DNA from 3 places in the Cetobacterium sp. NK01 genome. Region 1 is predicted to be linked to each of the others. Evidence: riboswitches for the same ligand, from Rfam matches in the RefSeq annotation. Region 1 holds a riboswitch; each other region holds the start of a gene.
What was found. A riboswitch is a leader RNA that binds a small molecule or an ion and turns the genes downstream of it on or off. The one in region 1 is predicted to bind cyclic di-GMP.

Region 1 (11,097 bases):
TGACAATGTTGTAATAGGTGGAAATCCAGCAAAAATAATAAAAAATATAGAGGTTAAATAAAAAAATAAAAAATTAATTTGACATAAAAATTTTCATATGTTAGTATACTTAAAAATAAATTTATAGGAGTGGTTGAGATGACGACATACAATTTAATATCAAAAACTACAATGATGAATATGATGATGCCTATGGGAGTTGGAACCAAAAATTAATTTTTAATTTTGGGACGAACTCATTTTTGCTTTACTAAATGAGAAGCTCCCAAGGAATAAAGTTGTTAACATAAAGCTTGGGATTTTAAATCTCAAGCTTTTTTTTATTAAATTTTCAAAATTCATAATATATTACAAGGAGGAACAGATGATACAACTAAAGAATATTATTAAAACTTATGAAAATAAAGGTCAAAGTATTGAAGCTTTAAAAGAGTTATCTTTTGATTTTAAGAAAGGAGAGATAACTGGAATAATAGGATATTCAGGAGCTGGAAAAAGTACTTTACTTAGATGTATAAATCTTTTAGAAACACCAAGCTCGGGAGAAATTATAATAGATGGAGTTATTTTAAATAAATTAGAATCTAAAGATTTAAGAGAAACTAGAAAAAAAATAGGAATGATATTTCAACATTTTAATCTTATGAGAAGTAGAAATGTTTTTAAAAATATAGCATACCCTCTTAAAGGTAGTGGCCTTTCTAAAAAAGAGATAGAAGAAAGAGTTGATGAACTTTTAGATTTAGTTGGATTAAAAGATAAAAAATACAGTTATCCATCTCAACTTAGTGGAGGACAAAAACAAAGAGTAGGAATAGCGAGAGCTTTAGCAAATAGACCAAATTTGATTTTATGTGATGAAGCTACATCAGCGTTAGATCCCGAAACAACAGTTTCTATTCTAAAATTACTAAAAAAAATCAATAGAGAATTAGGGGTAACAATAGTTCTTATCACTCATCAAATGGAAGTTATAAAAGAAATTTGTGATAGTGTTATTGTCATGGAAGAGGGTATTATCAAAGAAGCAGGAGATGTAATCAATATTTTTTCAAGACCTAAAGAGTCAATAACAAAGAGATTTTTATCATCTATTTTTAATACGGAGAAAATAAATAGTTACTTAGAAAATATGGCAGTTAAACAAAATGAAAAAATAATAAAACTATCTTATGTTGGAAATAATACAGAGGAAGCTTATATTTCAAGAGTTTCTAGGGAGTACAACATTGATGCTAGTATTTTATTTGGAAATATAGAGATTATAAAAGAGACTCCAATTGGAAACTTAGTTATAAAACTAGGAGGAGATGAAAAAAATATTATAGATTCAATAGAGTATTTAAATAAAAATCAAATATATGTGGAGGTTTTAAAAAATGGAAGAAAAATTATATAGTTATTTAGGAAATGTAATAAAGTATCAAGACGAAATGGTTCGTGCCATGGGAGAAACACTAACAATGGTTGCTATAGCAGGAACTGTTTCAACATTAATTGGAACAATTATGGGAATAGTTTTAGTTATAACTAGAAAAGGTGGAATTTTGGAAAATAGTTTAATTAATAATATTTTAGGAAAATTTATAAATATTTTTAGATCAATTCCATTTGTAATTCTACTGGCAGCTTTAATTCCTGTAACAAGGTTTTTTATGGGAACAACTATTGGTTTAAAAGGAGCAATTGTTCCTCTTATATTTGGGTCAGCTCCATTTGTTGCAAGACAAATAGAATCGGCATTATTAAGTGTTGATTCAGGAGTAATAGAAGCAGCCTACGCAATGGGATCTTCTCCGTTTGAAATAATTTATAGAGTATTATTGAGAGAAGCATTACCAGAGATTATTTATGCTCTTATTATAACTACAGTTAGTTTAATTGGATTTTCAGCTGTAGCAGGAACAGTTGGTGGTGGCGGTCTTGGTGACTTTGCTATTAGATATGGATATCAACATTTTAAAACAGATATCATGGTAGTAACAATTATAATTTTGGTAAGCTTGATAACTTTTATACAATGGTCGGGAGAAAAAATATTAAAAAAAATAAAACGTTAGAATAAAAAATTAAAACTATAGGGAGGAAAGAGTTATGAAAATATTAAAGATTTTAAAGGTAGTTATATTTTTGGTGTTATCAACAGTAGGATTTTTAGGATGTGGGAACTCATCAGATGATTCCTCAACAACAGAGAAAAAAGTAGTAAAACTAGGAATTAATGGAGATGAAAATGTAATCTGGGAAAATGTAAGAGACCAACTTGCAAAAGAGAATATAGAACTAAAGTTTATAAATTTTGCAGACTATATAAGACCAAATTTGGCTCTTCAAGATAAGGAAATAGATATAAATGCATTTCAAACAGAGATATATTTTGACAATTTTAAAAAGGAACATAAGTTATCAATAGTTAATTTAGGATATACAGTATTAGCTCCAATGGGGATTTATTCTAAAAAATTAACGGATTTATCTCAGTTAAAAGATGGAGCAGTAGTAGCTATTCCAAATGACAGCTCAAATGGTGGAAGAGCACTACTTTTACTTCAGGATGCAGGGCTTATAAGTGTAAATAAAGATGCAGGAGCTTTTCCAAGAGTTAAAGACATTATAGAAAATCCAAAGAATATAAAAATAGTTGAGTTAGTAGCAACTCAAATTCCAAGATCAATAGAAGATGTAGATGTTGCGGCTATAAATAATGGTGTTGCTGTTCAAGCTGGATATTCACCATTGGTAGATTCAATCTTTATTGAAGATTTTAAAAATGAGAGATTAAAGCCATATTTTAATATAATAGCTTCAAGAGATGATAATCAAAATAAACCAGAGATAAAAAGAGTTTTAGAAGTTTATCAAACTGCTGAAAATAAAAAAATAATAGATGATTATTATAAAGGGTCTTCAATAGCTGTATTTTAGAGTTAAAATTAAAAAAGATTAGATAACTTTTGGAGGGAATAAGATGGAAAAGAAAATAATAGATTTTTTAGATAGTAATAGAGATATTTTTATAGATCTTAGTCAAAAAATACACCAAAATCCTGAGATTGGAAACGAAGAGTATTTTGCAGCGGATTTATTAACAAAGTTTTTAGAAGAAAAAGGATTTGATGTTGAAAGAAATATAGCAGGACATGAGACGGGGTTTATAGCTAGAAAGCAATCTAAAAATGGAGAGTATCCTAAAATAGCTTTTTTAGCTGAATATGATGCACTTCCAAATCTAGGTCATGCTTGTGGTCATAATATAATAGGAGCAATAAGTGTTGCTGGAGCAGTTGGCTTAGGTGAGTTATTAGATAATGTTTCGGGTGAAGTTATCGTTTACGGTTGTCCTTCAGAAGAGGGAGGAGAGAATGGAAGTTCTAAGGGTTCTTTTGTTCGTGAAAATCTTTTTGAAGGGGTGGATGTTGCAATGATAATACATCCAGGAAGCGAGCATTCAATAACAAAGAAGAGTTTAGCAGTAAATCCTTTGGATTTTGAATTCTTTGGGCAATCATCTCATGCTGCAGGTTCTCCTGAAAATGGTAAAAATGCTTTAGATGCATTACTACATTTTTTCAACGGAATTGCAACACTTAGACAACATGTTAAATCAGATGTAAAAATTCACGGAATAATAACTCATGGAGGGGATGCACCAAATATAATTCCAGATTACACTAAGGCTAGATTTTATATTAGATCTTCGACAAAAGAGGGTTGTGATGAAGTTACAGAAAAAGTAGAAGCTATAGCTCATGGTGCAGCACTTATGACAGGATGTACTGTAAAAATTTCTAGTTTTCAAAATAGAGTTGATAATCTTATACCAACGAGATATTTTGATGAACTTTATGTAGAAACTATGAAAAAATTAGGAGTAGAGGTTTCTACAGATTCAAAAAAGGGGATGGGATCAACTGATGTGGGGAACGTGAGTCACATAATACCAACAATTCATCCAAATATAAAAATTTGTGATTGTAATGTTTTTGGTCATACCCATGAATTTGCAAAAGCAGCTGGGTCTATTAAAGGAGATGAAGCTGTTATATTAGGAGGAAAAGCTTTAGCTTTATTAGGGTTAGATTTAATTTTAAATAAAGAAAAATTAGAGAATATAAAAGAAAATTTTTTATCAAGATAAAATAAAAATTAAAAAGGGATATTATTATTTTAATAATATCCCTAAAATTTTAAGGTAAAAAACTTCTTAGATAATCAATATAAGCTTTTTTAGCTAAATTTCTAATATAATACGTATATGTTGGATATGCTTGTACAGAATTCATAACTTTATAAAATTTTACTTTATTTCCAATCATTAGTTGTAAGAAACCAATAATTTCACCAGCCCGTTCACCAATACATGTAGCGCCGACAATATTAAATCTATTATCACAAATAATTTTTAGAAAAAATGCTTTTTCAAATGTAATTAAACTTCTCTCATTATTTAAATCTAGAGAATATATATATGTTTTTTTATATTTTTTGTGAGCATCCTTCTCATTTAAACCAACTTTAGAAACTTCAATATCTCCAAAAAGTGTCCAAGGAATAAATGAATAATCTATCTTTTTCATAATATATGGGAAAAGAATATTTCTCACAACAATTTCTCCTTGGTAACCAGCCACATGTGAAAATTTGAAAGAAGAGGCTATATCACCAATTGCAAATATATTTTTTTCAGATGTTCTCATAAATTCATCTACAGAAATTCCTTTTGTATCATACTTAATTTTAGTTTTATCTAAATTAAGATTCTGTATATTTGGAGTTCTACCAGCAGAGATAAATATTTTTTCACTTAAAAAATCACCATTATTAGTTTTTATTAGAATATTATTATCTGTATTTTCAATCTCCATAGATGTGCAATTTAATATTAAATTGATTCCTGCTTCTTTTAATTTATCAAGATAAAAATCTCTCACTTCAGCTTCCATCATAGGTAGAAAAATATCGGATTTTTCAAGAATAGTTACATCTATATTTAATTTTTTAAGAGGAAAAGCTAGTTCTAAAGAGATTATTCCAGCACCAATTAAAGTAATACTTTTATAATCACCTTTTTCATAAAAGAAGTTATGATTTGCCAAGTACTTAACTTTATCTAATCCTTTTATATTAGGAATAAAAGGTGAACTTCCTGTAGAAATAACAATATATTTTCCAATATATTGTTGTCCATTAACTAAAATAGTATTTTTATCAATAAAAGCTCCTTCACCTTTTACAAAATCTATATTTTTGAAGTTAGAAATATGAGGGAGTTCACTATCGCCAATAGCATGAACATTTTTAAGAGCCATTTCTAGAGCTTCTGTCAAAGTTGAAGCAGTTTTAGATGCAGAGATAAAACTTTTAGATGGAACACATCCACCCCAAGTACATTCTCCACCTAAGTGATCTTTTTCAATTAAAAGAACCTTTTTTCCAGCAGAAGCAAGACCAATTGAAGTTGTAAGTCCACCTGCTCCACCTCCAATTACAATTGTATCATACATACTAACCTCCTCTATTGTTTTAATATAGTATATACTATGAATGTCGTATAATTGCAATATTATCTATAAGTTATTTATATATTTTATAAAGTATGTTATACTATAAGTCTAAGAAAATATTATGGAGGAAAATTTTATGAACGATATATTAATTAAAATTTCAGAAAAATATATAAAAAATTTAAAAAACCAAAGTCCAGAGGATAAAGAGAGTAATATAATATATGGAAAAATACTAAATATTTTAGAAAAAGATCCAACGCTTAATTTATTTGGACTTTTAACAGAGTTAAATAAAGGAAAAACATTTTATGAAAAAAATAAGGTTAGAAATAGAAGAGATAGACTTACAAATTTAGATATTTTAATTAAAAATGCTAATACAATTGTGGATAATCTTTTGGAAGATGATGAAGAGAGTTTAAGAAAAATAGAAAGAAGCTTAAATAGATCTGATATTTATAGAGATAGAATGGTTATGAATATACTTTTAGCAGAGTTTCCATCACTGCAATTTCATGATGTTTACTATACAATTAAAAATGATCAGTGTAAGAAGTTTTTATTAGAAGTTATAGATGAGATAAGAAAAAGCAAATAAAATAGGAAATCCTTATACAATTTTTGTATAAGGATTTTTTTTATTCGTATGTTGCTCTCATAGTAATTTGGCCTGTATATTTTCCAGGAGTTTGGTCAGCATCTAGTGTTGTAGAAGCAGCAATATGTAGAGTTGACTTTCCCATTGAAGTTAGGTTAATAAACTTATTTTCTTGATTTACTTTTTCATCAGAGTTAGTGCTACAATTGAAATATACCATAAAAGACTCATTAGAAGATCCATCTAATTTTAAAGGAACTTCAAAGTTATCTCCATCAGGTTCTAAACCATCAAAAGTTATTTTAACTTTAGAATATTTTTCACCATCAATAGTAAAACTAGATCTAGAAGTACCGATAGTACCTGGTAAAAGAGTTCCAAATTCCAAAGGTCCATTTGATTGAACTGTTAACGGTTTAATAATAGTAGCAGTTATATTCATAGTAGCTTCAGCGTCGTAACCTTCTTCAGATGAATAACTAAAAGATGATATTGCAAGTAAAAAACTACAAATTAAAATTTTTTTCATATTTCCTCCCCATATAAATAAAAAAACCAGATACACTAAAAATTAGTGCAACTGGCTGTCATTTTAAAGACCCTATAGCTTTGCGTCATAAAGTTTCCCTTATTTTGCCTCAGTTATTTATTTTATATAAAAATAATATAATAAAAGTTAAAAAAAGTCAACTATTCTTTAATTTGTATTAAAAATTTTATAAAAAGCAAGGAAAATTTTTTTTTAATGGTAAATAGTGTTAAATAGTATATGAAGTTATAGAAGGAGGAGAGCATTATGATTATTGCATTTATAGGTGGAATTGTTTTAGGTTTTTTATTTTTTTATAGTTTAGATTTTGGTGTTAATGAAAGTAAAAAGTTTAAAAATCCTTCATTGTTTATTTTCGTAACTTCTATCGTTAGAATTTTACTTTTATTAGTTGGATTTTATTATTTAGCTCAAAATAGTGGACAAAGATTTTTTGCCGCTTTAATCGGTGCAATTTTATCAAGAGTTTATATTGTTTATTTTTATAGAAATAAGAAAAAATAATATCAATATAATATATAGAAGATGTTTGAAGTATTCTTTTTTTATAAAATGATTGAAAAAAAAACATGTTAGTGATAATATACCCCTGTAATGGTTCTAAAGATTAAAAGGGAATTAAGTGAAAAGCTTAAACGGTCCCGCCACTGTAAAGAGGATGAAAGTATTAAAACCACTAAATTTTAAATTTGGGAAGGGATGCGAGTAGGATGAATCTAAGTCAGGAGACCTGCCATTATGAAAAATCTGCGAGGACGGAGAAGGGGAAACTCTTCTTCCAAATTTAAATTATATTTGGGAGGGTTATTTCTATGAAAAAATTATTATTGTCACTATTTTGTTTATCTACAGCTTTAGTTTTAGCACATGGAGAAGAAGCTTTTGAAGATGCAGAGTTTTATACGGGAGGAAAAAGTGCTGTTATAATGACACACTTTGGAACAACACATCAAGATACGAGAGCTAAGACTATTGATGCAATCAATCAGAAAGCTATAAAAGCTTTTGAAGGAAAAGCAGACGTATTTGAAGCATATACATCTAGAATTGTAACTAAAAGAGTAGCTGCAAATGAAAGTATAAAAAAATATAATCCAAGTGAAGTATTATTATCTTTAAAAAAACAGGGATATAAAAATGTTATTATTCAACCAACAAATATAATTGATGGTGTAGAAATGGAGTCAATAAAAAAAGAAGCTCAACTTCATACAAAAGATTTTACAAATTTAAGAGTAGGAGATGTACTTCTAAGTGATCCTCATCATTATGAAGATGTAATTAATGCTGTAATGAGAACAGTTGGACCTTTAAATAAAAAAGAAGCTGTAGTTTTAGTAGGACATGGAACATACAATTCAGCAACTTCTGCTTATGCAATGTTTGATTATATGGCTAAAGATATGGAGAAGCCAATTTATGTTGGAACAGTTGAAGGTTATCCAACTTTTGAAAATGTTGTAAAACAATTAAAAAAAGATAATAAAAAAGAAGTTACTTTAATGCCAATGATGTTTGTGGCAGGAGATCATGCTAAAAATGATATTGCAGGTGAATGGAAAGAGAAGTTAGAAAAAGCTGGATTTAAAGTTAATGTAAAGTTAGTTCCTCTTGGTGAAATATCTGAAATTCAAGATATGTTTGTAGGTAATGCAAAGTTTCTTGAAAAGCATAGAAGTATAGATATTATAGAAAAGAAAGCAGGATATGCAAAAAGTAAAGAGTTATAAAAAGTGGAAAACTACATCTCAAAATAGAGATGTAGTTTTATTTTATTCTATTTAAAGTTAGAGGTGGTTAAAATGGAAAATGTAAAAAATATCTATTTAGCAGGAGGATGTTTTTGGGGTGTAGAAGCCTATATGGAAAAGATCAAAGGTGTAATAGATACTGTTTCAGGATATGCTAATGGTAAAACACAAAATCCATCATATGAAGACGTTATTTATAGAGGAACTGGTCATGCAGAAACAGTTCGTGTAACATATGATGCTAATAAGGTTAATTTACAAACGCTTTTAAGATATTATTTTAGAATTATTGATCCAGTAAGTTTAAATAAACAAGGAAATGACCGTGGGACTCAATATAGAACAGGAATCTATTACGAAAAAAATGAAGATAAAGATATTATTGAAAAAGAGATTACTTTTCTTCAAAAAAATTATTCTAAAAAAATAATGATAGAGGTTTTACCTTTAATACGATTTGATGTAGCAGAAGATTACCATCAGGATTATTTGAAGAAAAATCCTCATGGATATTGCCATATAGATTTATCAAAAGCAGATTATATAATAATTGATGAAAATAAATACCATAAGCTATCAGATGAAGAATTAAAATCAAAATTAACAGAAAAGCAATATAAAGTAACCCAATTAGCAGATACAGAAAGTGCTTTTAATAATGAATATTGGAATTTTTTTGAACCTGGAATATATATAGATATAACAACAGGGGAACCTTTATTTTCATCGAAAGATAAATTTAAATCCCAATGTGGATGGCCAAGTTTTTCAAAGCCAATAGTTCCAGAAGTAATAAAATATCATAGAGATAATAGTTTTAATATGGAAAGAATAGAAGTTATAAGTAGAGTTGGAAAATCCCATTTAGGACATGTTTTTGATGATGGCCCTAAAGAATTTGGCGGACTTAGATATTGTATTAATAGCGCGGCCATAGAATTTATACCCTTAAAAGAAATGAAAGATCGAGGTTATGAAGATTTAGTGTCATCAATATCTTGAAATTAATAGAATATAATAAAAACTCCATCAATTAATTTTTAGATGGAGTTTTTTATTAAATAAATTATTCAGCTCTTAGGGCATCGATTGGATTGAGCTGTGAAGCTTTTTTTGCAGGAGTAACACCAAATATAACACCAATAAAAGTAGAAACACCTAAAGCTAAAGATATTGAAAAAATCGAAAAAACAGGAGGGATATTTACGAAATAACCAATGATTAGAGCTAAGGTAACACCAATTAATACTCCTACAACTCCTCCGATTCCTGTTAAAATAACTGATTCCATTAGAAATTGTATAAGAATATCTTTGTTAGTAGCTCCGATAGCTTTACGAATACCAATCTCTTTAGTCCTTTCAATAACACTAACAAGCATTATATTCATAACTCCAATTCCACCAACAAATAGTGATATACCAGCAACAAAAGTAATAAAAAGATTAAGAGTACTTAAAATATTATCAAAAGATGCGGCAGCGTTACTCATAGTTTCCACTTGATAAAGTCCTTTAACTCCAGTTATATCTTCTAAAATTGTATTAGCATTTTTCATATCAGCAGCGAGATTTTCAGGATTTTTAGATTCAACAATAATAGAGTTATATCCACCCTTTGAGAGATTATAAACTTTATCATAGGTATTTAAAGGAGTTCTCATAAATCTAGGAATTCTTCTTCCGCCCATAACTTTAATAAGTTCTTCAAGTGGATTTTTAAAAACACCCACTATCTTATAGGTGATAGGACTATTTTTTCTTCCAACTGCAAAAGACATCTTGTTTCCAATAGCTTTATCAGCACTTCCAAAGAGATCTTTAGCTGTTAAGTTATCAATAACTAAAATCTTTTCACCCTTTTCATATTCGAAAGGTAAAAATTCTCTACCAAAAATATACTCCGTTTTATCAATTTTTTCGTAGTCAGATGTAGTAGCAACAAGTTGAACAATCTCTCTTCTTTTTCCGAGTTCTAAAAATACACGAGTGCTTATATTAGCACTAACATTTTTGAAAATATTTGTTTCTTTTAAAGAGTCAACAATTTCAGGTTCTAAAAGATATTTCCATCTGAATTCCTCATCATCTTTATCAATAGATATAGTAAACTTTCCATATCCGCCTTCCTTTAAATCTCCAGTTATATTCTGTTGTCCACCCTTTCCTATGGCAGACATTGTTATAACAGATGAGATACCAATAATAATACCTAGCATTGTTAAAAATGATCTAACCTTGTTTCCTTTCAAGTTTTGGATGGCTCCTTTTAAGCTTTCTAAAAAATTCATGAATTTCTCACATCCTCTATTATTTCTCCATCTTTAAATCGAATAATTCTTTTGCAAGACTTACCAACTTCAGGTTCGTGAGTTACTATAACAATTGTTTTTCCTTGGTTATTTAATTCTTTAAAAAGTTCCATGATCTCTTTTTCAGAAGCACTATCAAGATTCCCTGTAGGTTCATCAGCTAAAATTATAGCAGGTTCATTGACAAGAGCTCTAGCTATGGCAACTCTTTGTCTTTGGCCTCCTGAAAGTTCGTTTGGTTTATGCTCTAATCTATCTCCAAGTCCAACTTTTTCTAGAACTTTTTTAGCTTTATATGCTCTTTCTTTATGATGAACACCTGCATAAACTAAAGGGAGTTCTACATTTTCTAAAGCCGATAGTTTTGATAATAGATTAAA
Region 2 (11,097 bases), on a different contig from region 1:
ATGTGGGTAGAACATTTATAAAGCCAAATCAGCACCAAAGAGAACGTGGAGTAAAGATGAAACTTTCAGCTATGGAAGCTGTTGTTAAAGATAAGAGAGTTGTACTTGTAGACGACTCGATAGTAAGAGGAACAACATCTAAACATATAATAAAATTATTAAAGGATGCAGGAGCAAAAGAGGTTCATATGAGAATAGCATCATCTCCAATAATAAGTCCATGTTTTTATGGAGTGGATACCTCTACATATAATGAATTGATAAGTACAAGATTATCACCAAAAGAATTAGGAGAATATATTGGAGCAGATTCTCTAGCGTTTTTATCAAATGATGGAATGGTAGAAGGATTAGGAAAAAATATATGTTTAGCATGTTTTACTGGAAAATATCCAACTAGTATGTTTAGTTTATTAGAAAATTTAAAGAAATAGGGGTCGATAAAAGTGAGTAATAAATATATGGAAGCTGGAGTTAGCTTAGAAGCTGGATATGAATCAGTTAGAAGAATTAAAAGTCATGTTGAAAGAACTAAAGTAAAAGGGGCAATGAATAGTTTAGGAGCATTTGGTGGAATGTTTGATTTATCAGAACTTGGAATGAAAGAACCAGTTTTAGTTAGTGGAACAGACGGTGTTGGAACAAAATTAATGCTAGCATTTGAAATGGATAAACACGATACAATAGGTCAAGATGTTGTGGCTATGTGTGTAAATGATGTTTTAGTTCAAGGTGCAATGCCATTATATTTTTTAGATTATATAGCTGTTGGGAAAAACTATCCAGAACAAATTGAAGCTATAGTAAAAGGTGTAGCTGATGGATGTGTTAAGTCAGAATGTGCATTAATAGGGGGAGAGACAGCAGAGATGCCTGGAATGTATAGTGAAGGGCATTATGATATAGCTGGATTTACAGTTGGAGCTGTAGAGAAAAAAGATTTAGTAACTGGAAAGGATATAAAAGAAGGGGATGTTCTTGTAGGAATATCATCTAGTGGAGTTCATTCAAACGGTTTTTCTTTAGTTAGAAAAATAATAAAAGATGCAAATTTAGATTTAAAAAAAATATATGAGGGATTTGAAAACTCTTTAGGGGAAGAGTTACTAACACCAACAAAAATATATGTAAAAACAGTAAAAGAAGTTTTAAAAAATATAGATATAAAAGGAATGTGCCATGTTACAGGTGGCGGATTCTATGAGAATATACCTAGAATTATACCTGAGGGAATGGGAGTAGAAATCGATTCTAAAAATATAAATGAGCTTCAAGTATTTAGATTTTTAGAAGAAAAAGGAAATATTCCTAAAAAAGAGATGTTTAATGTATTCAACATGGGAGTTGGATTTATATTTGTTGTATCTAAAGAAAATTTAGATAAATTAGTTGAAAAATTAGAAGAGTTACAAGAAAAGCCAATGATATTAGGGGAAGTTAATAGAAAAGTAGGAGTAGAAATAAAATGGTAAAAATTGCTGTTTTTGCTTCTGGAAATGGTGGGAATTTTCAGAGAATAGTTGAAGCTCAAAAGTCAGGAGAGGGAAAAGGATACGAAGTTAAAGTTCTAATTGTTGATAAAGAGAGTGCATATGCTATAGAAAGAGCAAAGTCGTTGGGGATACCATACTATTTTATTAATCCAAAAGATTATAATACAAAAATGGAATTTGAAGAGAAGATTATAGATATATTAAAAAAATATAAGATAGAATACATAGTTTTGGCGGGATATATGAGAATAATATCACCAATATTATTGGAGGAATATTTTAATAAAATAATAAATATCCATCCAGCTTATTTACCTGAATTTCCAGGAAAAGATGGTATTGGAGATGCATACAAAGCTAGAGCAAGTAAAACAGGAGTGACTATTCATTATGTGGATAGTGGAGTTGATACAGGGGAGATAATATATCAAGAAAGATTAAAAATAGACTCTCAATGGGGATTAGAGGATCTTAAAAATAAAATACATGAAATAGAACATAGAATTTATCCTATGATTTTAACAAAGTTATTTAAAAAGGGAGAATAATATAGATGAAACGTGCGTTAATAAGTGTATCTGATAAAACAGGAATAGTAGAATTAAGTAAAGAGTTAGTAGAGTTAGGATATGAAATAATTTCTACAGGTGGGACAAAGAAAACATTAGATGAAGCTGGGATAAAGACATTAAGTATATCGGATATTACAAGTTTTCCAGAAATTATGGATGGAAGAGTAAAAACATTACATCCAAATGTTCATGGAGCATTATTGTGTGTTAGAGATAATAAAAATCATTTAAAAGCTTTAGAAGATAATAAAATAGATTTAATAGATATGGTAGTTGTAAATTTGTATCCATTTAAAGAAACGTTAGCTAGAAAAAATGTAACTCATGAAGAGTTAATTGAAAATATAGATATAGGTGGGCCAAGTATGCTAAGATCAGCGGCTAAAAATTACAAATCAGTTACAGTAATAGTTGATCCAAAGGATTATAAGACAGTAGTTTGTGAGTTAAAAGAAGATGGTGATACCTTATTAGAAACGAGAGAGAGATTAGCGGCAAAAGTATTTAGACATACGTCATCATATGATACTTTAATTGCAGAGTATTTAACAAATAAAGTAGAAGAAAAATTCCCAGAAACAATAACTGTAACTTACGAAAAAGTACAAGATTTAAGATATGGAGAGAATCCACATCAAAAAGCTGGATTTTATAAAAAAAGTTTTGTAGGATATTCAATAGGGAACGCAAGACAATTACATGGAAAAGAGTTATCATACAATAATATTCAAGATGCTAATGCAGCGTTAGAGATATTAAAAGAGTTTGATAAACCTACTGTGGTCGCAGTAAAACATATGAATCCTTGTGGAGTAGGTAGTGGAAAAAATATCAAAGAAGCTTGGAATAAAGCTTATGAAGCAGATAAAATATCAATTTTTGGTGGAATTGTTGCTGTAAATTCATGTATAACTATTGAAGTAGCGGAGCAACTTTCTCAACTATTCTTAGAAATTGTAATAGCTCCAAGCTATGAAGAAAAAGCTTTAGAAATTTTAACAAAAAAGAAAAATATAAGAGTGCTGGAGTTAGATACGAAAAATGATATCTTAAATAAAATGAAAATAACTTCTGTTATGGATGGAGCATTAGTTCAAGAGTTTGATGAAATGAAAGTATTGAAAAATGAACTTATATATGTTACCGAGAAAAAACCAACAGATGATGAAATAGAGGAGCTATTATTTAATTGGAATGTGGTTAAGCATGTAAAATCAAATGCTATTGTTATAGGAAAAGAAAATCAAACGATAGGTATAGGAGCAGGACAGATGAATAGAGTCGGAGCAGCTAAAATAGCTTTAGAACAAGGAGGAGAAAAATGTAAAGGAGCAATCTTAGCTTCTGATGCATTTTTTCCAATGGATGACACAGTTGAGTTAGCTGCAAGATATGGAATAAAAGCAATTATTCAACCAGGAGGATCAATAAAAGATTCACTTTCAATAGAAGCATGTAATAAATATGGAATAGCTATGGTGTTTACAGGGGTTAGGCATTTTAAACATTAATTTGGAGGAGTTTATGAAAGTTCTTATAGTAGGAAAAGGTGGAAGAGAACATGCAATTGCATGGAAAGTAAAAGAGAGTGATATGGTTAAAGAAGTATTTATAGCTCCTGGAAATATTGGGATGGAAAACTTAGGTACATTACTTGATATTTCAGAAGAAAAAATTGAAGAGTTAGCAGATTTTGCAGAAAAAAATAAAGTAGACTTAACAATTGTTGGACCAGAAAATGTTCTTGCCTTAGGAATTGTAAATGAATTTGAAAAAAGAGGATTGAAAATTTTTGGACCTACAAAAGAAGCTGCAAAAATTGAATCCAGTAAAGAGTTTGCTAAAGAACTTATGAAAAAATATGATGTACCCACTGGAGATTATGAAACGTTTATCGATCTAGAACAAGCAATAAAATATGTGGAAGAAAAAGGTGCTCCAATAGTTATAAAAGAAGATGGATTAAAGGCTGGAAAAGGGGTTACAGTTGCATTTTCAGAAAAGGAAGCTTTAGATGCTCTAAAAATAGCTTTTAGTATTCCTAATAATAAAGTTGTAATAGAAGAATATTTAGATGGGTTTGAATTTTCAATTATAGCTTTAACGAATGGAGAGATAGTAATTCCTTTAGAAATTGCTCAAGATCATAAAAGAGCATATGATGATGATAAAGGTCCAAATACTGGTGGTATGGGAGTTTATTCACCAGTTGATAGAATTAATTCGGATGTAATAAATGAAACTTTGGAAAAAATACTAAAACCAATGGCAAAAGGAATGGTTAAAGATGGAATCCCATTTAAAGGATTTCTTTTTGGTGGAATAATGCTAACGAAAGATGGAGTAAAGACAATAGAATTCAATGCTAGATTTGGAGACCCTGAGGCAGAAGGAATTTTGCCAAGATTAGAATCTGATTTTGTGAAAGCAATATTAGATTTGATGAATAATAAAAGTGTTGAATTACAATGGGATAAAAGATATACAGTGGCTGTAGTTATGGCTTCTGAAAACTACCCTAAATCTTCAACAATAGGTTGTGAAATACATATACCTGAAAATTTAAATTCAACAATATTTCATATGGGAACTAGAGAAGTAGATGGAAAGGTTGAGACAAATGGAGGAAGAGTTCTATCTGTAGTAGCTTATGGTAATACGTTAGAAGAGGCTAAAAAAAATGCATATTTAGATGTAAAAAAAATAAAATGCAAAAAATTATTTTTTAGAAATGACATAGGCTCAAAAATGTGCTATAATAACGAAAATAAATAAAAAAAGACCTGCACAATACTAAAAAAAAGTGCAGGTCTTTATTTAAAAATTGGAAAATTGAAATTGGAGGCAGTAGGAAATGATGAATGGAAAAATAATAAAAGAAGCAATAACTTTTGATGATGTGCTATTAGTTCCAGCAAGGTCAGAGGTATTACCGCATGAGGTAAGTTTAAAAACTAAACTTACAAAGGATATCGAATTAAATGTTCCAGTTTTAAGTGCAGCAATGGATACTGTGACAGAAGGAGATCTGGCTATAGCTTTAGCAAGACAAGGTGGAATAGGGTTTATTCATAAGAATATGAGCATAGAAGACCAAGCTGCAGAAGTTGATAGAGTAAAAAGAAACGAAAGTGGAATGATAAAAAACCCAGTAACTTTAACAAAAGACTCAACAGTATGGCATGCAGAAGAGATAATGAGAAGATATAAAATATCAGGATTACCTGTAATTGAAGAAGATGGGTCTTTAATTGGAATTATAACAAATAGAGATTTAAAATATAGAAAAGATATGGATCAATTAGTAAGTGATATAATGACTAAAGAAAATTTAGTAACAGCTCCTGTGGGAACTACATTAGATCAAGCAAAAGATATTTTACTAGAAAATAGGATAGAAAAATTACCGATAGTTGATGAAAATGGGAAATTAAAAGGGTTAATAACAATAAAAGATATAGATAATTTAGTTGAGTATCCATTTGCATGTAAAGATTCTCAAGGAAGATTAAGAGTTGGAGGAGCTGTAGGTGTTGGAGCAGATACTTTAGAGAGAGTAAAAGCTTTAGTAGAAGCAGGAGTAGATATAATAACAGTAGATTCAGCACATGGACATTCAAAAGGTGTTATGCAAAAAATAAAGGAGATTAGAGAAAATTTCCCAAAATTAAATATAATAGGTGGAAATATTGTAACAGCTGAAGCAGCTCTAGATTTAATAGAAGCAGGAGTGAATGCAGTTAAGGTAGGAGTAGGACCGGGATCTATTTGTACAACAAGAGTTGTAGCAGGAGTAGGAGTACCGCAGTTATCAGCAGTTAATGATGTATATGAAGTTTGTAAAACAAGAGGAATAGGAGTTATTGCAGATGGAGGAATAAAGCTATCTGGAGATATGGTAAAAGCTTTAGCAGCAGGAGCAGATTGTGTTATGCTAGGAGGGCTTTTAGCTGGAACGACAGAAGCTCCAGGTGAAGAGATTATATACGAAGGAAGAAGATATAAAGTGTATGTAGGAATGGGTTCGATGGCAGCGATGAAAAGAGGATCTAAAGATAGATATTTCCAAAACGATGCTAAAAAACTTGTGCCAGAAGGAATTGAAGGAAGAGTTTCTTATAAAGGAAGCTTGAAAGATGTTGTATTCCAATTATGTGGAGGAGTAAGAGCTGGAATGGGGTATTGTGGAACACCTACAATAGAAGATTTGAAAGTTCATGGAAAATTTGTAAAAATAACAGGAGCAGGCTTAAAAGAAAGTCATCCACACGATATTATTATAACTAAGGAAGCACCAAACTATTCTAAATAGATATAAAATGTTGACTTTAGAAGCGTGATTGATTATAATTAAAGAGAAATTTTTATATTATAAGGCAAAGTAGGGGAAACCCTATGACGCAAAGCTATAGGGTCTTTAAAATGGCAGCCAGCTGCAGTAGTCTTTGTGGACTATTGCAGTTTTTTTTTGCAAAAAATTAGAGGGAGGAACGATGAAAAAAGTAATATTTTTAATTTTGATAGTTGTAAATTATATAACTTTTTCCCAAAGTGATATAAGTATAACAATACCATCAAATACGACAGATATGTATTTGTATAAAAATTTAGAAGAAGGTGAATATCAGGGAGTTTATGTTGATCTTTTTTCAAATATATTAAATAACAAGGAAATAGATATAAAATTAGATGAAGAAAATAGTGACGTTGTATTAAGAACAATTGAGACTCAGAAAGGTCAAGAGGAATATGAATATATAGATACCCCTATGATATATAGAGTAGGAGTTGTTGTTAATAAAAATTCAATGTTTTCAAATTTGAGAAACATAAAAAAATTAAAAGTAGCATATATTCCAAACCAGCATGGATTAAAAGAGTTTCAAGAAAGATATAAGAATTTAGAATTAGAAAAAATAGAAGTTAAAAATATCGATGAAGGATTGGAAAAACTTGAAAGTGGAGAAGTAGAAGCATTTATAACTCAAGATTGGTATGATAAAAACTCAGGTGAAATAAATTATAAATTGTTAGAAAATATTAGATATAATGAACAGATTGCGATAAAAAAAGGGTTACAAGATATACAGGAAAAAATTCAAAACACTTTAAATAATTTAGAGGGAGAAAAAATACAAGAAATTTTATCTAAAAATAGAGTAGAATTTTATAGATATTTATTAAAGGATACTCCAAGTTATGAGACAGTTAGAGAAAAGTATAAAAATATAAAAGTGAAATTGGGAAAAGATAAATTTATGTTACCCTTTTATTATGAGCAAAAAAATAAGTATCAAGGCTTAACTATAAATATTTCACGTGAATTGGAAGAAATTATAGGTATTCCATTTAATTTTGTAAAGGATGGAGAGTATGATATAGAAGGGATATCTATAGAAGATAGTAAAAATAACAAAAATATAAATTATACTAAGCCGTATTATGAGATGAAATTATCTGTAGCTAATAGAAAGTCTGATGGTTTTATACAAAATATTTCAGACTTAGATAAAACTAGAGTATTAGTTTTAAAAGATGATTATAGCTACGTTTATTTAAAAGATGTATTAAAAAACAGTGAAATAATAGAAGTTGAAAGTTATGAAGAAGGATTAGAAAAGTTATTAAATCAAAAAGGGGATTATCTAGTTGGGTATTTTAATATACTTACAGGAGTAATTAGTAATAATTTTTTAGATGATAAAATAAAGGTTGCAGGAATACTAGATGATTCTTTTGGAGTTAGTTTTGGAATTTCTAAAGAGAAAAGAGAGCTTTCAAATTTAATAGAAACAATATTAGAAAGCTTTACAGTGGATAAAACTATAATAGATAATAATTTGTTAAAAAATTCTATAGTGACACAAAATTATAAATTAATTGTAAAAATATCGATACCAGTTATTGCTTTTATTATAATTTTGATAATTCTAATAATTAAATCTGAAAAAAATAGAAAAAAAGCAGAGGAGTTAAGTTTTTCTTTAATAGAAGTTTTGGAAATGGCTAATCAATTAAATGACGAGGATACAGGAGATCACGTAAAAAGATTAGGAATGTATTCGACTCTTTTATCTGAAAAGGCGAATTTGTCTAATGATACAAAAGAAGATATAAAAAGATTTTCTTCATTACATGATATTGGAAAAGTAGCAATACCATCAGAAATATTAAAAAAACCATCTAAATTAACTGAAGAAGAATTTAAAAAGGTTAAAGAGCATGTGAATATAGGGTACGATTTGGTGAAGAAATTAAAACTAGGAAGTGTTGCAGAAAACATAGTGAGATATCATCATGAGAAATGGGATGGAACAGGCTATCCTTCTGGACTGGAAAAAGATGATATACCACTAGAAGCTAGAATTGTAGCAATAGTAGATGTTTATGATGCGCTGAGACAGAAAAAATTTCATAGAGATGCTTTAACTCATGAGGATGCTTTAAAAGTTATAAAAGCGGAAAAGGGAAAAAGTTTTGATCCAGAATTAGTAGACATATTTGTTAACAATGACAAAGAGTTTGAGAAAATATATGAAGAAAATAAGGAGTCATTAGACCTAGCAACGGAGTTTTATTCTGCAATAAAAAATAACAAATAGTGTAAAGAGGGTGAAAAATTGAAAAGATATCTATGCCTAATATTATTTACCTTTACAATCTCTTTATCTTTTGGACAATCGGAGATATATTTTGATGAAGTTCAATTAAATGAATATGATAATTTTCAACAGGAAATTTTTGAAGAAAAAGATGAAATGAAAATAGTTCAAGCGGTAAAAGTAACGAACATAGATCCTATTTTTATGAAAGATCAGTATTCAATAAGAGTTGTAAATTATCTTTATGAAACGCTTTTTAATTATAATGAAAAAGGTGAGATTGTTCCAAATTTAGTTCAAAAATGGACATGGAACGGTGAAAGGAATTTAGAGATTGAATTAAGAGATGATATTTATTTTCAAAATGGAGATAAAATGTCAGCTAAAGATGTAAAAAGTTCGTTGGATAGAATGTTAGAAAGCGCTGTTTTTAAAGATTTCTTCAATGATGTTCAAAATGTAAAAGTGTTAGATAAAAATTTATTAGAGATAAAATTAAAGGGAAAAAACAAGCTATTTACATCAATGCTAACATATTATATGTGTTCTATAACAAAAGAAGTGAATGGAATTATCTATGGAACTGGGCCGTATAAGTTGGATAAAATTACAAACAAAGAAGTTGTTCTATCTAAAAATAAGTATTTTAGAAAAGATGTAAAACCTTCTAAAATCGAGATTTTATCAGAAGTTAGTGATAGGAAAAGAGCGTTATTATATTTTGATGAAGCTGTTGATGTAGTTTTAGATTTAAGTCCAAAACAAATTAAGGAACTAAAAAAAGAAGGAGTTATTAGTGAAAATACAGATGTAATAGAGACAAAAGAGTTAGATACGATAGCGATTATGTTTGGAAATAAGAATAATATTTTTAATAAAAAAAAGAATAGAGAAATTATAGACTCTATTATAGACAGAGAAAGAATAGTGAAAGATATCTATAATGTGGAGATTGCAAATACATTTTTTCCTAAAAAATTATTTAAAGCCAACTTATCTACTATAAAAGAGGAGAATACATTAGAGATTATAAAAGAAAATAAATTGTTAAATGAAAAGATAGAAATAATAACTCTAAATGATGATATTTCTTTAAAAATTGCAAATAATTTAAAAACTCAATTAATAGAAAAGGGGCTGCAAGTAAATATAACGCCTTATCAGCAAGAAGCGTATTTAATGAAAATGGAAAAACAAGATTATGAAATAGCTATCTATAATATTCTATTTGATGAAAAATATTTGATTTATAATTTAGGAAAAGTAATGGTTCATGATATGGGAAATAAAGAGATGTACAATGCAACTTTACCATTTTTAGAAATTTTGAAAGATGAGGAGAAGCAAGAAAATAGAGATAAAATATATGATAAGATAGTATATTTAATTTCTAAAAATAAACCGTATATTCCATTAGTTCATAGAGAAAAAGTAATTTTAGAAAGCAAAAAGATAAAATTAAATTATTAAAATATTATAGGGGGTGAAATATGCTAAAAAAAATATTGATATTACTGTGTGTTCTTAATTTAGTAACTTTTGCAAAAATACATTCAGATAAATCAAAAATAAATGTAAATAGAGAAATTATTGGAGATTGGATTCAACGTATAGAGTATTCAACAAGTACTTTTAAAATTAGTGGATTTGGAAATAGAGAACTATCTTATAAAATTGAAAATTTTGGAAATATATATTTTTTTGATGAAAACGGAACAATTGAAGAACTAATTAAAATAAATAATATAGAATTAATTTCTTCTGATGGCAGTGCAAATATAGATAAGAATAATCAAATGATAAATTCATCTAAAGGTCAATGTAATTTAAAAGTTATAGCAACTGTTAACGTAAATGGTAATACTAGATTAGGTGGAAAATATAGATCGAAACCAATAACTTTAGTAATACGTGATGGAAAAGAAAAAAATGAAGAGGTAGAGATAGAAATTAATCTTGAATTAAATGTTATAAGAAGATTAAGAGTTTCCACTACTCCAATGGATTTAGGTGTAGGTGTACAAGGCCAAAAAATGTCTTCTAACCAAGGGACTCATGGATATTTAAAAATAGAAGGAGAACCTAATAGAGAGGTTGAGATAAGTTATCCAGAAAATGTGGAAATATTTAATAAAAATAATAGTGGTAGTTTAAAAGTTAAAGTATATAGTCCCGAGTTAGGAAAAAAGGATGATGAAGATTATGAAATTAGATTAACATCTAGAGGAGAGGGAAGAGTTACATTTGTCGGAGAGGTAAGAGATACAAAAAAAGCTTCTCCTGGTAATTATAGTGGAGAGTTGAAAATAAAGGTAAGGTATGATTGATGAAAAAAATAAAAATAGTCTATTTGAGTATGGTGACTATTTTTTTCTTTTTTCTTTCATTTGGTTTATTAGCTCAAGAGGTAGAGTTAGATGAGGCATATAT
Region 3 (11,097 bases), on a different contig from region 1:
TCTCCTTAAAAAAGCCTCTAAACTTCTTAGAGGCTTTTAAATTTTTAGTTATCTTATTTTGAAGTGGCCTTATCAACAACTAGAGCTGGGTTTTTACTAAATTTAACGCTTAATGTTGATGTATTTGAATAACTGCCTTCATCTAAATTAGCTTGTTGAAATTCAGTAGCCTCTATTTTTGAGTTTAAATCAACTTGTATATGCTTTATATTTTTATTTGTTGAAAATATATTAGTGTGAGTATTTTTATTACCAGCTAAAGATAAGGTAAGACCTTTTGAAGTAGCAGAAGCAGCATTAAAAACTCTTCCAGTTAGTGTATGCGCCATACGGACATTATTATCTGAATGAGTTAAATTATTGTGAGGACTTGTAAGAGATATTTTTAGCATAGTATTGTCAGGGAAATTGTTATCATTTGCTCTTTTTATATAAACAGACCTACTTACTTTAGAAGGAGATGTACTTCCCTTCATAATTGTTCCATGATCTAATTCAATTGATTTTATTGCTGTTACTCCCTCTGGTCTTTCTGTTATGATAAGTCCTGAATCAACTATAAATGCCTTTGTTGTAATATCAATTTGATTCTCACCACTAGCTCTAGGGGTTCCAGTTGATTGTGATGGTCCAATTGGCGTTGATGGTACGGCCATAAGTGTTGCTGATAATGCTAATAATCCTAATAAAACCTTTTTCATTTTTTTCCTCCTTATATTATCTATATTTTTAGTTTGTTGATAGTTCTATAGTTTATATCTTCGTATATCTCTATTTCGTAAGGATGATTTTTTTTCATTCCATCTAACTCTAAAGTTATCTTTTTACTTTCTCCTGCATATATACGCCCTAAAGTATTTCTAACTAAAGTATTGTTTTTACCCTTAACTTGTATCCCAAACTCTACCCCTCTTTTATCAGATGGATTTTTTATAGCAATATCTAATTTTGTCTTTCCATTTTCTTCATAAACTTTATAGTTATCTATTTTTATGAACGGTTCTAAATTTCCAACATATCCAATCATCTCTATAGATGCATTTATTCTAATTCCTACATTGGACTTTATTCCTGTTCCATCCTTTTTTATACTTGGAACTGATATGAGTGAACTATCTAAGTGAAAACCATATTCACCATCTTTTGATTCTTTTGGTGCTTTAGCAAAAACTTTTAAAAGCCCAGTTTCTCCTGGTTTAACTGTTAAAACTTTTGGATAAAATTCAACCCATTGGCTCATATCTCCTCTTATGTCACTTCCAGGAGATACAGCAAACTTATATCTTAAAGTTTCTAAGCCGTTATTAGGAAAATAAAACTCTTGATACCCTTCACCGTTATCTATTCTTTTTTCAAATCCATCTGGCATTATGTGAAAACTGTAAGAAATGATATTTAAAATTATAAAAAAAAGTGTAATTAATTTTTTCATGTTGCCCCCCGTTATAAAGTTAAAAATTTATAAAAAAAAGTTGCACCTATTGTATAGCGATACAACTTGTGCAACTGGCTGCCATTTAACAGGCCCTATAGTTTTGCGTCCTCAAATTTCTTTGAGTTTGCCATATTTTATTTTATGATTGGCTATAATTATAGAGCATTTTAAAAAAAAATTCTATTAGAAATTTTTGTATATTTATTTTAATTTTTTTCTAGTATAAAAAAACGAACTATATACATACAAGTTTGGTATTAGTGAAAAATGTTTCAAGTATAATCTATAAGTTTGTTTTTTAGATGTTTTTGAAATATTATATAAAATTTTGCAAATTTATAAAGGGTGAGGTATATAAAATTACTGAAGGATTTAATTAGGAGATGGCTAAGGGGGAAAAATGCAGATAAAAAGAAAAAAATCAATTCGTGAACAAGTTTATGAATATTTAAAAGAGGAGATTGTAAACGGAAAAATAGAGGAAGAAAGTAGAATTGTAGAAGAGGAATATGCATTGAAATTAAATGTAAGTAGAACTCCTTTGAGAGAAGCTATTAGAATGCTTGAGTTAGAGGGGCTTATAGAAGGAAGAGAAAAAGGAGGAGTAATAGTTCCTAAAACAACAAAAAAAGATGTAGAAGAGGTAATAAAAATAAGAATGGCTTTAGAAACTGTTATTTTTCAAGAAATATTTGAAAAGGTTACTGAACATGATATAAAAAAATTAGAAAAAAATATAGATAAAACAAAGTTAATAATAGAAAATGAGAAAGAATCTTCAAATGTATTTAAATATTTTTCTGAATTTAATAGAATTCTCTATCATATTGCAGATTCACCAAGAGTTGTAAATTTAATTAATAATTTAAATCTATACTTAAAAAAATTTAGAAAAATATCTATTGAAAACAGTAATCGGAGATTAAATGCTCACAAAGATCATGTTAATATGGTAGAATTTATAAAAAAAGATAGAAAAAAAGAGATAATAGATTTAAATAAAAAACATCTATTAGAGGCAAAAGAGTTTTTAATACAGCAGTTAGAAATACGTGAAAATAAAAGTTACTAAAATATTTTTTCTTGCTAAAACATCTAAAAGAAAGTATTATATTGTATATAATATATTTAGGAGATTATAATTCATGAGAAAAAGTAGTAGTGATAATATCTATGAAACAATAAAAAATGATTTGTTAGTTGGGAATATAGATTTTGGAGATAAGATTGTTGAAATTGATTATGCTAATAAGCTAAATGTAAGTAGGACTCCTTTGAGAGAAGCTATAAAAAAACTTGAAATTGAGGGGATCATAGAAAGATTACCTAATGGAAGATTAAGAGTTATGGAGATTACTCCACAAAAAATTGATGAAATATTTGAAATTAGAATTTGCTTAGAGGGGATTTTATTTGATTCAATTATTAAAAATAAAAATGAAATTGAAAGAATATATCAAAATCTTGTTCTAACAAAATATTTAATAGATACGGAAAATTGGAGTGAAGTAAGAAGACTATTTTTAGAATATAACTCTCTTGTTTATTCGGCGTCCTCTTTAGAATATGCAGTGAAAATTTTAAGACACTATGATTTTATTATTTCAGCTCTAAAGAGAAAATCTTTAAAAAATGAGAATAGAATTTTAAAAGCTTATAATGAGCATTTAGAAATTATAAATTTATTGAAAGAGGATGAGTTAGAAAAAGCAAAAGAAGCCAATAGAATACACCTATTAAATGCAAAAGAGGGAGTGAAAAATGCTATCAAGTAAAATTGATAGCATTTTTTTTATAAAAAAAATTGACAAATGAAAAAAAAAATAATAAATTATAATTGTATACAATTATTCAAAAATGAAAAAGGAGGAATTTATGATAACTCTATATAACAAAGGGGTTTTTTTAGTTGATGGAAAAGATATTATTCAAAATGAAAGTATTGTAGAAAGTGGTAAAAGCGAAGCTAAAAAGGGAACAATAACTTATGAAATATTAAAAAAACATAATATTTCAAATGATATGGAAAATTTAAAATTGAAATTTGATTGTCTAGCCTCACATGATATAACCTATGTTGGAATAATTCAAACAGCAAAAGCTAGTGGCCTTGAAAAATTTCCCATTCCATACGTATTAACAAATTGTCATAATACTTTATGTGCTGTAGGTGGAACGATAAATGAAGATGATCATATGTATGGGTTATCAGCTGCTAAAAAATATGGTGGTATCTACGTTCCTCCTCATCAAGGAGTAATTCATCAATATATGAGAGAAACAATGGCAGGATGTGGAAAAATGATCTTAGGATCAGATAGTCACACAAGATATGGAGCTCTAGGTACAATAGCAATAGGCGAAGGTGGAGGAGAATTAGTAAAACAGATTTTAAATAAAACTTATGACATAAAGTACCCAGAAGTTATTGGAGTATATTTAAAAGGTAAGCCTAGAAATGGAATTGGTCCACAAGATGTTGCTTTGACAATTATTAAAGCTGTATTTAAAAATGGATTTGTAAAAAATAAAGTTATGGAATTTATCGGAGAGGGAATATCTAATTTAAATGTTGAATTTAGAAATGGAATAGATGTTATGACTACAGAAACAACATGCCTAACTTCAGTATGGAAAACAGATAAAAGTGTAGAAGAGTACTTAAAGGATCATAATCGAGAAAGTGATTATAAAAAATTAGAGCCTAAGAAAGTTGCTTTTTATGATGGAATGATTATTGTAGATTTAGATCAGATTGAATCTATGATTGCGTTGCCTTTTCATCCAAGTAACGTATATTCAATAAAAGAGTTACAAAATAATTTAGAAGAGATTTTAACAAAAGTAGAAAAAGAAGCTTTTGAGCAAGGCATTAAAATAGATCTAAAAAGTAAAATAAAAAATGGAGATTTTTTTGCAGAACAAGGAGTGATCGCTGGGTGTGCAGGAGGGACTTATGACAATATAGTTGATGTTGCAGATATTTTAAATAATAGATCTGTAGGAGTAGATTTTTCACTAAATATTTATCCATCTAGTCAACCAACATATATTGAATTAAATAAAAATGGATCGATAGAAAAAATAATGGAGAGTGGAACAGTTGTAAGATCAGCTTTTTGTGGACCGTGTTTTGGTGCAGGAGATACTCCGGCAAATGGACAATTAAGTCTTAGACACACAACAAGAAATTTTCCAAATAGAGAGGGATCAAAACCTGGAGATGGTCAGATATCTATGGTAGCTCTAATGGATGCTAGATCTATAGCAGCAACAGCTATTAATGGTGGAAAATTAACAGCAGCAACAGAGTTAGATATAAATTTTAGTAAACCAAAGTATATATTTAACGATAAGGTCTATAAAAATAAAGTTTATGAAGGATTTCAAAAAAGTTATGACTTAGAGTTAAGATATGCTCCAAACATAGTGGATTGGCCTAAAATGCCAAAATTGACAAAAAATATACTACTTAAAGTTTGTGCAGTAATAAATGATCCAGTAACAACAACAGATGAGTTGATCCCTTCTGGTGAAACATCGTCATATCGTTCAAATCCTATGAGATTAGCTGAATTTACTCTTTCAAGAAGAGTTCCAGATTATGTTAAAAATGCTAAAAGTATACATAGTTTTGAAGTTCAAAGAGAACTTGGACAAGATCCATTTACAAAAGAACTAAAAGATGTATTTCATAAGATTAAAGAAATAGATAAAGATGTTGAGCCTTTGGATATTGGAATAGGTAGTACAATATATGCTAATAAACCTGGAGATGGTTCAGCAAGAGAGCAAGCAGCTTCATGCCAAAAAGTTTTAGGTGGTTGGGCAAATATAGCTAAGGAGTATGCAACTAAACGTTATAGATCAAATTTAATAAATTGGGGAATGATACCATTTACTTTAGATCAAGATGTTAATTTTGAAAATGGTGATTATATTTATATAAAAGATATAGAGAAAAGTATAAAAAATAAAGTAGAGATAATAGAAGCCTATCTAATTTCATCTATAAATAATAGTATAGAAAAAATAGAGTTAAAAATAGATTCCTTAACAAATACAGAAAGAGATATTTTAATCAAAGGTTGTCTTATAAATTATTATAAAGAATCATAGTGTATGAAAAAAATATTTTATTTTCAATAAAAGTGCAAAAATAAAATTGACATTACAAAAAAATGTTGTATACTCTATTGTATACAAAAAAACATATCCAGGATACAGAATACCAGAATATTAAATTAAAACTTTTCTTTAAAGTTTTAAAATAACTATAAAAAGGGGAGATATTATGTTAAAGAAAAAGATTTTGGCAGTATTATCAACAACATTTTTACTAGGTGCATGTGGGGATTCATCTGATAAAGTTGCCGTAGATGGTCCTTGGAAATGGGAGAGAAAAGTAGAGATAATTTGTCCTTGGGGAACTGGTGGAGGAGCTGATACTACAACAAGAACATTTGCAACAGCTCTAGAAAAAGAGTTAGGAGTTCCAGTTGTAGTTAATAATAGATCAGGAGCAGGAGGGGTATCTGGTATTCAATTTGGTGCAAAACAACCAGCAGATGGATATACATATATAATGTCAACGCCATCACCACTTTTAGCACAAATTTCAGGAGCTACTCCATATGATGTATATGGAACACTTAATCCATTAATTCAAATGGTACACGATGTTAATATTTTTGTAACAAGTTCAAAATCACCATATAATAATTTTACAGAGTTAATGGAGTATGTAGATAAAAATCCTGGAAAAGTAAAGGCTGGAGTTATGACAATAACAGGTCTTGATGCAGCTTGTGTAATGGGAGCTACAGATGGAAAGATAGAACCAGTTGCTTACACAGAAGGATCTCAGTTAAATGCTGATGTAATCGGAGGACATGTGGATATAGCTTGTGTTGGACCTGCTGAGGTTGCGGCAATGGTAGCTTCTGGAGATATGAAAGTACTTCTAGCTTTAACAGAGAATAGATTAACACTTCCTGGATATGAAAATGTTCCATCATCAAAAGAGCTGGGGTTAAATACATATTTTGGACCTGCAAGAGGAATATTTTATATAAATGGAACTCCTGATAAAGCTATTGAAGCATTTGAAGCAGCAGCTCAAAGAGCAATAGAAAGTGATTTTTTCCAGAATTGGGCTAAAAATGAAGGGCTAGATCAAAGAAAAGGATGGTTAAACACAGAGGAATTTAAAGCTCAATGGAAAAATGATTATAACTCTTTAACTGAACTGTTTGGTAAAAAGTAATATCAAAGTAAAGAATACTTATAATAGGGAGTGAAATAAATTTGGATATTATATTTTCAATAGCATTAATTATATTTAATATTTATTGTTTCTTTTTAGTTGGAATAGAATCACCAGCTCCTACCTTAACGGAATTAGGAGCTGCGTTTTGGCCAAGAATAGTTATATCTTTAATGGTTATTTTATTAATAGCTAATTTAATTAATCAACTAAAAATAAGAAAAGAAAAAACAGTTCATGAAAAGATCGACATAATATCTTTTTTTAAAAGTAAATTATTTATAGGAATGGTTCTAGTTTCAATTATGGCCCTTTCAACTCCATACATTGGATTTTTAACATCATGTTTTGGATTTTTAGTGACTTATGCAATTTTATTAGGAGAGAGAAATATATTTAAAGTTATATTAAACTCTTTAATAATAACTTTTATTCTTTATATAATTTTTCAGGGACTATTAGATATAAGATTAGAAAGAGGAATAGGAATATTCCGTAACTTAGCACTTTTCCTTGAAGGTATATTATTAAATATTAAAAGGGGGCTATAAGTTATGTTTGATCTGTTAGGTATGGGATTAAGAATTATATTAAACCCTAGTACATTTTTATTAATAACTGCAGGAACTATTTTAGGTGTTGTTTTTGGAGCAATGCCTGGTGTTAGTGCATCTATGGCAGTTGCACTAGCGTTACCTTTTGCTTATGCAATGGATCCTGTTATTGCAATTGCATTTTTAGTTTCAGTATATTGTGCATCAATAACTGGAGGTGGTATAACAGCAATATTATTTAAAATACCAGGAACACCTTCTAGTGCACCTACAACTTTTGATGGATACCCAATGGCTCAAAGAGGGGAAGCAGGAAAAGCTTTGGGATTCTCACTAATTGCATCAGCTGTTGGAGGATTAGTTGCAGCATTTGCAATGGCTTTAGTATCTCCACAACTTGCAAGTATAGCATTAGAGTTTGGACCTTCTGAACTATTTGCTGTATCTTTTTTAGGAATTTCAGTTTTATCATGTTTAGATAGTGATAATATAGTAAAAACTTTAATATCAGGTTTGATTGGACTTTTATTAGCTTGTGTTGGAATGGATCCAATGTTGGGAATTTCTAGATTTACTTGGGGAAGTTCTACACTACTTTCTGGAATAGAGATGATCCCAATAATGATTGGATTATTTGCTGTTACAGAAGTATTGAAGCAAACTGCTAAATCAAAAAAAATTGAAGTAAGTGATAAAGAAAAAAATGAATCAACAAAAATGAAAACAGTTCTTCCATCTGTAAAGGAGATTTGGGAAACAAAGGGTACGATGACAAGATCTTCTATATTAGGAACTGTAATTGGAATACTTCCAGGAGCAGGAGCTACAATAGCATCATTTTTATCATATGCTATTGAAAAAAAGGTGTCAAAACATCCAGAGAAATTAGGAACGGGAATAGCTGATGGAATAGTAGCATCAGAAGCAGCTAATAATGCTGCAACAGGTGGATCTATGGTTCCTTTGTTATCTCTTGGAATTCCAGGTGGAAATGCAGCGGCAATAATGATGACTGCTCTAGTTATAAAAGGTGTACAAATAGGACCTTTATTAATAAAAACACAGCCACAATATTTAGCATCTGTATTTGGTTCAATGCTTATAACAAATATTGTAATGGTTATTGTTGCTATGGCTGTAGCAAAAGTATTTGCGAAAATTTTAGCAATTCCATATACAATATTAGGACCAGTTATCGTTATGTTAGCAACAATAGGAGCGTATGCTTTAAAAAATAATACTGGAGATGTTATTTTAATGGCGGCAGCTGGAATAATAGGGTATATGTTTGTAAAATTAGGTTATAATTCAGCAGCTTTAGTTTTAGGTCTTGTGTTAGGTCAAATGAGTGAATCTAACTTTAGACGTGCATATACTTTAGCTAATGGAGATCTAGTAAAAGTATTTACAAGACCAATAACAGCAGTATTGATGATTGCTTGTGTATTGATGTTAGTTTATCCTCTTATAAAATATATACTTAGAAAAAAAAGTTGGTAAATAAAAAAATTGCAGGTAAAATCTGCAATTTTTTTATTTTTTGGAATTAATGCTAGAATATTATTAGGTGCTAGATTTTACATTAAAGAAAATTATCCCTAACAGAAAAGGGGGGACCTTGACTAAATTATTTAGATTTTCTTTTTTATCACAGAAAAATGATTTCATAATTTGAAAAAAATTGGTATAATTTATTACTAAATTGAAAATTAAAAAAAATATATAGGGAGTGTGTTTTATGAGAAAAAATAAAAGTGTATTAGAGAGTGTAATGAAGAAGGAGGGATTGAATAAATAACCTACTTCAATACCTCCTTTAAGTTAAATTAAAAAATAGGAGGCGTTTATTTTGAATATATTAGAAAATTATGGTTTAAAAAATATTTATATTGAGGAAGCTAAAAACTATCCTAAGCTTAAATTAGCTAGAGTCATAGCTCAATATAAAGGTTTATATAAAATTATTACTGAATGTAATGAAAAATTAGCTGAAATATCTGGGAAGTTTAGATATGAAGCTACAGAATCGATTGAATTTCCTGCAGTTGGAGATTATGTGATGGTTTCATTTGATGAAAATGATTCTAAAGCTATTATACATAAAATTTTAACAAGAAAAACTACTTTTTCTCGAACGGCAGTTGGAATAAGTGATCAAGTTCAAATTATTGCAACTAATATTGATATTGTTTTTATTTGTATGTCTTTAAATGAAAATTATAATTTAAATAGACTAGAAAGATATCTTTCTATAACTTGGGACAGTGGTGCAGTTCCTGTTATTGTTTTAACAAAGTCTGATCTTTCTAAAAATTTGCTTAAGTGTATACAAGAAGTTGAAGAAATATCAGCTTTTTCAGATATTATTGTTACAACATTTAAAGAAGATAACATTGATAAATTTAAAAAATATTTAAAAAAAGATATAACTACAGCTTTTATTGGCTCTTCAGGAGTTGGAAAATCAACTTTAATTAATGAAATTTTAGGAGAAAATCGACTAGAAACAAAGAGTATTAGTAAAGGAGATAAAGGTAAGCATACTACAACAGGGCGTGAAATGTTTGTTTCACCTTTTGGTGGAGTCATAATTGATACCCCTGGAATGAGAGAGATTGGAATTCAAAGTGCTGATGTATCTAAGTATTTTTTAGAGATGGAAGATTTAGTGAATCAATGTAAATTTAATAACTGTTCTCACACTGATGAACCAGGTTGTGCTGTGAAAAAAGCATTGATAAATGGCCTTATAGATGAAAGAAGAATTGAAAACTACTTTAAGCTAAAAAGAGAAAGTTCATACGATGGACTAACTAGTAAAGAGTTAGAACAACAAAAATTAAATCAAATGTTTAAAGAAGTTGGTGGAGTGAAAAAGGCTAGAAAATTTATAAAAGACAGACAAAAAAGAAAATAATAGAAAAAGACGAAGTAGAATATAAAACAATATCTTTTGGGCCAGTTTTTATCTCACCTGAATATCATAGAAAAGGGCTTGGAAGAAAGTTGATAAAAATTTTATATAATAAAAAAGGAGATTGATTTTTTCAATCTCCTTTGAATTTTCTCTGAAGTTTTCCAAAATTTAGTGTAAACCTCTAGGCCTCACGACGTTTTTACTTATTTAATTTCAGATGTAAGATTGGGTAAGGATTACCATGGTCATCAAATTCAGATCTTTTGAATATGCTAAAACCTATATGCTCATAAAAAGCAGTTCCTTGTGGATTTTGTTCATTAACATCTACATATTTTACGTTGAGACTAGAAATTGCAAAATTAATAAGTTGCTTACCAATCCCTTTTCCACGAAAATCATCACTTACAAAAAGCATTTCTATTTTATAGCTCATTATAATTTTCAACTCCTTAATTTATTCGATATTTTCACTACTGTTCCTAATTATTTATTCTCAAATATATTTAAATAATAATTTTCTTTACTTCTTCTAATAAATAGTAATCTTTACTATTCTTTTAGTTAAACCGTATCATCTTTTTCTATAAAAATCAATTCCTTTTCATTTTTTTAAGAAAAACTTGCTAGTAATTAAAAAAAGAATTAAAATAATGTTAAGCTGTATAATACGAAATCAGGAGGAGATTAAATGAGATTGAAAAATGTGATGCTAATAGGAACTTTAACAACATCGTTTTTATTAGCTAAAGAGGTGGATATAAAAATAATATCTAGCTCAGATGTACATGGAAGAATTATTCCTTGGGAGTATTCTGGAGATTCATATGTTTCTGGAAGTTTTAGTCAAATAGATACTTATGTATCAAAAGAAAAAGAAAATAATAGCAACGTTATCTTAGTTGATGTTGGTGATGCAATTCAA

Region 2: another riboswitch for cyclic di-GMP. It lies ahead of NON08_RS07915 (HD domain-containing phosphohydrolase); the one in region 1 lies ahead of NON08_RS13455 (hypothetical protein).
Region 3: another riboswitch for cyclic di-GMP. It lies ahead of NON08_RS09475 (hypothetical protein); the one in region 1 lies ahead of NON08_RS13455 (hypothetical protein).

What each region holds. Positions count from the first base shown of each region.
Region 1 covers NZ_JANIBO010000005.1:7,718-18,814, forward strand. Annotated here, with positions in the region: gene NON08_RS13420 (sugar O-acetyltransferase) at 1-61, shown strand, start outside; gene NON08_RS13425 (methionine ABC transporter ATP-binding protein) at 365-1,399, shown strand; gene NON08_RS13430 (methionine ABC transporter permease) at 1,380-2,060, shown strand; gene NON08_RS13435 (MetQ/NlpA family ABC transporter substrate-binding protein) at 2,095-2,925, shown strand; gene NON08_RS13440 (M20 family metallopeptidase) at 2,969-4,138, shown strand; gene NON08_RS13445 (dihydrolipoyl dehydrogenase family protein) at 4,188-5,504, opposite strand; gene NON08_RS13450 (hypothetical protein) at 5,641-6,105, shown strand; gene NON08_RS13455 (hypothetical protein) at 6,146-6,634, opposite strand; cyclic di-GMP riboswitch class I at 6,678-6,753, opposite strand; gene NON08_RS13460 (ATP synthase subunit I) at 6,902-7,159, shown strand; cobalamin riboswitch at 7,234-7,408, shown strand; gene NON08_RS13465 (sirohydrochlorin cobaltochelatase) at 7,468-8,385, shown strand; gene msrB (peptide-methionine (R)-S-oxide reductase MsrB) at 8,458-9,408, shown strand; gene NON08_RS13475 (ABC transporter permease) at 9,473-10,696, opposite strand; gene NON08_RS13480 (ABC transporter ATP-binding protein) at 10,693-11,097, opposite strand, start outside.
Region 2 covers NZ_JANIBO010000001.1:1,630,146-1,641,242, forward strand. Annotated here, with positions in the region: gene purF (amidophosphoribosyltransferase) at 1-434, shown strand, start outside; gene purM (phosphoribosylformylglycinamidine cyclo-ligase) at 441-1,472, shown strand; gene purN (phosphoribosylglycinamide formyltransferase) at 1,466-2,041, shown strand; gene purH (bifunctional phosphoribosylaminoimidazolecarboxamide formyltransferase/IMP cyclohydrolase) at 2,047-3,576, shown strand; gene purD (phosphoribosylamine--glycine ligase) at 3,590-4,840, shown strand; gene guaB (IMP dehydrogenase) at 4,920-6,377, shown strand; cyclic di-GMP riboswitch class I at 6,431-6,506, shown strand; gene NON08_RS07915 (HD domain-containing phosphohydrolase) at 6,559-8,667, shown strand; gene NON08_RS07920 (ABC transporter substrate-binding protein) at 8,686-10,137, shown strand; gene NON08_RS07925 (DUF4402 domain-containing protein) at 10,158-10,994, shown strand; gene NON08_RS07930 (hypothetical protein) at 10,994-11,097, shown strand, end outside.
Region 3 covers NZ_JANIBO010000002.1:55,419-66,515, forward strand. Annotated here, with positions in the region: gene NON08_RS09470 (hypothetical protein) at 54-701, opposite strand; gene NON08_RS09475 (hypothetical protein) at 722-1,432, opposite strand; cyclic di-GMP riboswitch class I at 1,499-1,574, opposite strand; gene NON08_RS09480 (GntR family transcriptional regulator) at 1,836-2,507, shown strand; gene NON08_RS09485 (GntR family transcriptional regulator) at 2,581-3,210, shown strand; gene NON08_RS09490 (hydratase) at 3,311-5,554, shown strand; gene NON08_RS09495 (tripartite tricarboxylate transporter substrate binding protein) at 5,730-6,701, shown strand; gene NON08_RS09500 (tripartite tricarboxylate transporter TctB family protein) at 6,743-7,252, shown strand; gene NON08_RS09505 (tripartite tricarboxylate transporter permease) at 7,256-8,755, shown strand; gene rsgA (ribosome small subunit-dependent GTPase A) at 9,105-10,172, shown strand; gene NON08_RS09515 (GNAT family N-acetyltransferase) at 10,372-10,608, opposite strand; gene NON08_RS09520 (bifunctional metallophosphatase/5'-nucleotidase) at 10,864-11,097, shown strand, end outside.